One region of the Marinicrinis lubricantis genome, then DNA from elsewhere that is predicted to be linked to it. Evidence: predicted binding sites of a transcription regulator. Region 1 holds the regulator's gene; the other holds the start of a gene.
The links. Region 1 encodes CtsR, which represses protease genes until heat stress. Its sites were predicted from a motif close to ATGGTCAATAAAGGTCAAACA; they were not measured.

Region 1 (3,156 bases):
GAATCTCTGCTTAAGGTGATGGCGGATTATGATCTGGATGCACTCATATATCCTTCGTCTACGAATACCGCGGCAAAAATAGGTGAAAATCAATCGGCTGGCAGCAATAATCGCTTAAGCCCATTCTCAGGCTTTCCGGCCGTGACTGTTCCTGCGGGTTATACAGCGGACGAGAACCTCCCAGTAGGGATTGAATTTTTAGGAAGAGCCTTCAGTGAACCGGTATTAATTAAACTGGCATACGCCTATGAGCAAGGTACGCTTCATCGGGTAGCGCCACAAACAACGTCATAATGAAATGATGGTAGGTGTCAATGCAAATGACGGTCATTTCGGGGCTAGGACACCACATTAAAGCATAAGTCATGGAGAATTCATTATCGAGCACGGCGAAATTGGATATTACGGAAATGGATATTTCCGTCCCTTTCCTTTATGAATGAATTCCGAATTGTCATGTTACAAACCAGGAAGGTTAACTGTACTGACCTTCAACCCAAAATAAATCGTGAAGAAGACGGTTGTCTGCAGTGAGTAATAGGCTGCGGCGGCCGTTTTTTTCTGAAAAAAGATAGAATGGTTCCGCCGGATGGTTTGTGTCAAAAGCGAGGATTCCCTTTCATATTCATCGATTCCAAGTCTCGCCAACTACACCTAATGGGGCATGCGCAGATGATTCGGTTCATGTACAATTTTTTTGGCGGACCTATGTATTGGATTATTGGCGGATGCACAAGTATTGCAATTAAGATCAAATATTGGCCGACGATTCATCGCGGTTAGGGCTATTCTTAATGGAACGATGAAATTCGTGTTTCGACAGTACGATTTGGAATATAATACGGTAAAGATGATCGGTTTTGAAGACGAAAGGGCTGCAGTAAAGATGAATACATAAGAGGTGAGCCTCCAATTGAAACAAGATAAAGTTGATAAATGGATCAAGGGATTGCTTCCTGTCATCATCCCCATCGCGGCGATTGTAGTGTTGAACATGGCTATTCTATATATTGAAGGGTTGGAATGGTTGGCTGAAACATTCTATAACTTAGGCTATACATTCGGCAGCCTGATGGAACGGCTGGATGGATAGTTGGTCGCTGCAGCAGGCGAACCTACGGCTTAAAACGCGAATGGTTCGCCTTTGGCGTTATGAAACGTTGCCTATTTAATTGAAAAATCATCTCCAATCTCAAATACGACGAGGATATTTCCTTAAATAATCGCCTAAAATAAATATAGATGCGCTAATAAAGCGAGCTATTGCAAAGATAAAAAAAGTGCAGTATAATAAAGTCAACCTAAAGTCAAAGAAAGTCAAAGTCAATATAAATGGTTAGCGAAATCGATGTCTTGATAAGGGAGGCGACAGCATCAGTGCGCAACATTTCGGATATTATCGAACAGTATTTGAAGAAAATACTGCAGGAGAGTCCGAATAAAATGATTGAAATTCAGCGCAATGATTTGGCGGATGAATTTCAGTGTGTCCCTTCGCAAATCAATTACGTCATCAGTACACGCTTCACTTTGGAAAAGGGCTATGTCGTAGAAAGCAAGCGAGGCGGCGGCGGATACATTCGTATTCAGAAGATTACTCTCCCGCAGGACTGCAGTATAGACCATTACTTGTTCCAAAGCATCGGTGAACAAATCGATCAGAGCGCCGCAGAAGGGGTTATTTATCAATTGGAGGAAGCCGAGATTGTATCACCGCGTGAAGCGAATTTGCTGAGAACTGCAATGTGCAGAGACGTGCTCGCGTTAAAGCTCCCACTTCGGGACCAAATTCGGGCTAAACTGCTGAAAGCCATGCTGATATCCATTCTGACCAGGTAATTTTTGTGGCCTTTCGCTTATCCTCTCGGGTAAGGAAGAGCATACTTGAATAGAATGATATAAAGGAGGTCGCGCAGCTTATGATTTGTCAGGAATGCGGAAAAAGACCGGCTTCATTACATTTTACGAAAATAGTCAACGGCGAGAAAACGGAATTTCACCTTTGTGAAGTATGTGCTCGCGAAAAGGGAGATAAAATCCCGGGCTCATCCAATGGATTCTCCATTCATAATTTATTGTCCGGCTTGCTGGATTATGAACCATCTGCGAATTCATTTGGTGCGGCTCAGAAGCCGCTGCGCTGCGAGACATGCGGACTCACTTATGCTCAATTCGGCAAGATTGGACGTTTTGGCTGCAGCGATTGTTATGAGTACTTCTCCAGTCGGTTAGATCCTTTATTTCGCAGAATTCACGGCACTACCGCCCATCAGGGCAAGGTGCCCGCTAGATCTGGCGGGAAAATTAAATATCGCCGCGAAATTGATCAGCTGAAGCAGCAGCTCCAGCAAACCATTCAAATGGAGGAATTCGAGGCAGCTGCGAAGCTTCGAGATCAAATTCGTGAATTGGAAAGAAAAATTTCGGGGATGTAGAGGGGAGGCTGCTACTTATGTCGCTCAGTCGTTTTATCAAAAATGCGCAAAGTGAATGGATGAGAGGGAACGGACCCGAATCAGACATCGTTATCAGCAGCCGAATTCGTCTGGCGCGCAACATTCGTTCGTATCCCTTTCCGATGCTGGCAACGAATCAGCAGTCCGAAGAAATTTTGAATCAAAGCGAGAAGCTTCTACGTGATTCCTCCATTCAGAATATTGGAGAGTTTGAGCTGCTGAAGCTCTCGGAAATGAACGAGCTGGAGCGCAGAGTGCTGGTGGAAAAGCATCTGATTAGTCCGAACCTGGCGAATGAATCGAGGAACGGAGCCGTCATTCTCAGCGAGAACGAATCGATCAGCATTATGGTGAACGAAGAAGACCATCTTCGCATTCAATGTTTATATCCAGGCTTCCAAATCAAAGAGGCATGGAGTTTGGCGAATCAAATCGATGACATCTTTGAATCGCAGTTGGATTATGCATTCAGTGAGACTAGGGGTTATTTGACAAGCTGCCCGACGAACGTCGGTACGGGACTTCGGGCATCGGTGATGCTTCATCTTCCGGCATTAGTGCTGACGCAGCAAATTAATCGGATTCTATCCGCTGTGAACCAGGTGGGTCTTGCGGTACGGGGGATTTATGGTGAAGGCAGCGAAGCGTTAGGCAATTTGTTCCAGGTTTCGAATCAAATTACTTTAGGCCAATCCGAAAC
Region 2 (3,156 bases), on a different contig from region 1:
ACCTACTTTTACCATCGTAATTCCTCCTAAAGGTTTTAAAGTTTTATATATTTCAAGACGAGACATAAGTCTCATCGAGAATGTAACGTGAAGTTATGATTCAACTATGATTTCGGCAGCTGCTTGATCGGTGACCAGAACATCCTCATGTCCAAACCGAAGAACCGCTGCAATGGCTTTGCCTTTGCTCTTCCCGCCTGCAATGCCGATAACGACTTCCGTTCGCATAATATCTTCGATCCTAAGGCCGACCGTCGGAATATTGTGGACAACCCGCCCCTGTTCATCGAAGTAATATCCGAATGCTTCCGCCAAGGCTCCATCCTTCTTCAAGAGTTCCAGACCGCTGGCTTCGGTTTTACGCCGTTTGGCCATAGTCATAGCATCCCCGATCCCGTGAAGCACAATGCGAGCTCTACGGATCACATCAATAATTTCTTGAATGTTCGGGTCCTGCATCAGCGTATGGTAAGCTTCTTCTCCCAGATGATCCGGTACGTGAAGTAAACGGTAACTGCAGCCGGTCTTGGTCGCCATGATTGAAGCGATGGTGTTGGCTTGCAGCTCTACTCTCTCGCCTAATCCGCCTCGGGCCGGAACGAACACATTTCCCTTCCACTGTGAGGAAACATTGAGTCCATTCGCAACCTCGGCCATGGTGGATCCACCGGCTACGGCGATAATATCATTCGCGGCAGCAAGCTTTCGGAACACTGAAGCTCCGGCACGGCCTAATTCCTTCTTCACCAATTCGGAGCCATCGGAATCACCCGGTACGATGACTACCTGCTTCAATCCGAATTTGTCGCAGATTTGCTTTTCCAATTCAGAGAGGCCGAATAACTCTTTGATGTACGGCTGAAAATCATCAAGCAGTCTCTTCCCGTTCTCACTAAGCTTCATTCCGATGCTTTCCGTCTCCAGAAGGCCTTGTTCCTTCAGAATGTCAATCTCACTGCGAAGCGTTCTCTCCGTCATATCCAACAATGCAGCTAAATTTCTACGGCCGATGACACCTGACAGCATGACATGATGCAAAATGGTATACCGTTTTTTCAAGGTCTTCATGAGATCCGGCACGAGTTGTTTCTGAATTTCTATCCATTTTTGCACCTAAAAATCAACTCCAGCCATCTTTTTCAGTTGTTGGACTCGTAATGTCCCGCATCTACATTTTGCGTCCCGCTGTCATCTTTATTTTATGAAAATTATTCTGAAAAAGCAAGCTATTATTTTCCTTGCGCGTCCTCTTGATTTTTACCTTAACATCCTTTAAAATTAATTTTGCTGTCACGAAAACAGCTGCATGTGCGCTCGTGGTCCAATGGATATGACGCAGGCCTCCGGAGCCTGAGATCGAGGTTCAATTCCTCGCGAGCGCGCCATTACATTTTTGCCCTGATCGATTTGTTTGTATTCAACTTTATATTTTTTTGATCATAGTTTGACCTTTCTTGACCTTTTATCAAATTTTAGATATGATAGATACATAGTCGTTTAAAGCTTCATAAACATGTGAACCCTATTGAAGCAACCTATTCGTAATATATAAAGGAGGAACTTCCATGAGTTATATTCCTATGGTCGTCGAACAATCCAACCGAGGAGAACGCGCTTATGATATTTACTCCCGTTTGCTCAAAGACCGCATCGTGTTCCTAGGAACGCCGGTGAACGATGTCGTTGCGAATTCGATCATCGCTCAGCTTCTGTTCCTAGCTGCAGAAGATCCAGAGAAAGATATCTCGCTGTACATCAACAGCCCCGGAGGTTCGATTACAGCAGGGATGGCGATCTTTGATACGATGCAGTTTATTAAGCCGGATGTTTCCACCATCTGTGTCGGCATGGCCGCTTCGATGGGTGCGTTTCTGCTAACTGCTGGAGCTAAAGGCAAGCGTTTCGCTCTTCCGAACAGCGAAGTGATGATTCATCAGCCTCTGGGCGGTGCAGAAGGTCAAGCCAGCGATATCGAAATCAGAGCAAAACGCATCTTGAAAATGCGCGATAAACTGAACCACATTTTGGCCGAACGTTCCGGTCAGCCGCTGTCCAGAATTGAAAAGGACACAGATCGCGACTACTTCATGAGTGCTGAAGAAGCGAAGGAATACGGTTTAATCGACCAAGTCATCGAAAAAATATAAATATACCAAGTCAAAGCTGTCTATGTAGGCAGCTTTTTTATTTGTTGCACCTTCCCCCGAGGATGTATGCTGACTCACCAAAAAAACCAGGTGCATATCTGCACCTGGTTTTGCAATAGATCCAGCTGTTTATTTGTCCTGCAGCGGATAAAATATCACACTCACTGGCAATGAGGATCCAGCAGCCGGGGTTAACTGTATACTGATCTTCTCATCTGCCTCCGTGGTTCTAGCGATCAGCTGTGCACCATCGTACACACTGAGGACACCGGATTTAGGCACCATCTGTGGAATGCCGTTGACGACAACCGGTCCTTTATAATTTCCGCCGCGCGGCATGATCAATACCGCCATATTGCCTGGATTCTCCAGCTCAATGTTGTAGATGACCCCATAATTGCCCATGAGCGAGGTCTCTATTCCCCTCATCGGATCATATCCAGTCATGAACGTATCCAGCTTGCCGTCTCCAATTGTAAGTCTCTGCGGTCTCGATTTATCCGGCATGCTCAGCTTCATATTCACTTCAGAGCCTGTAAACGTACCACGAATGTGCTTCACATAAGGGAGATCCGGATACAATGAAAGTTCATCCGCGTCATCTCCTGGGCGAAGTGCTGCGAATATATATTCCACCGCACCGTCACTTTCCACATCATACAGTACGTTGAAACCTTGGGCAGGATACATTCTTGGCATTTTCACATACACTGCAGTCTCCCCAGGAGCTAAAGTAAATGAATTTTCCGTCTTGTTATCCAGCAAGAAGTCCATCGCTGCATGCTGTCCGAACAATTGAGCATAAAGGGAAGGATACACTTCTCCTTTATTCGTCGTCTTGACCGTTACATTATGATCGGATACATTTTTCGCAAAAATATAGAAATCCGCTTGTTCCTCCATACCGTTCAAGTGATTCGCATACAATCTGGCTTTACCGATCACCGTATCGCGATATAAAATACCATGCTGTGTTATGGTTTCCGGACTATCGCTAAATAATATTTTG

Region 2: clpP (ATP-dependent Clp endopeptidase proteolytic subunit ClpP) is a predicted target of CtsR. The motif match lies at 1,442-1,462, and genes of this name have one in related genera.

The regions. Positions count from the first base shown of each region.
Region 1 covers NZ_JBHSQV010000173.1:2,520-5,675, forward strand. The annotation lists gene ACFPXP_RS15910 (amidase family protein) at 1-294, shown strand, start outside; gene ACFPXP_RS15915 (hypothetical protein) at 914-1,093, shown strand; gene ACFPXP_RS15920 (CtsR family transcriptional regulator) at 1,378-1,839, shown strand; gene ACFPXP_RS15925 (UvrB/UvrC motif-containing protein) at 1,920-2,435, shown strand; gene ACFPXP_RS15930 (protein arginine kinase) at 2,453-3,156, shown strand, end outside.
Region 2 covers NZ_JBHSQV010000149.1:1,215-4,370, reverse strand. The annotation lists gene gap (type I glyceraldehyde-3-phosphate dehydrogenase) at 1-15, opposite strand, end outside; gene ACFPXP_RS11580 (sugar-binding transcriptional regulator) at 94-1,113, opposite strand; tRNA gene ACFPXP_RS11575 (tRNA-Arg) at 1,311-1,385, shown strand; gene clpP (ATP-dependent Clp endopeptidase proteolytic subunit ClpP) at 1,566-2,147, shown strand; gene ACFPXP_RS11565 (stalk domain-containing protein) at 2,277-3,156, opposite strand, start outside.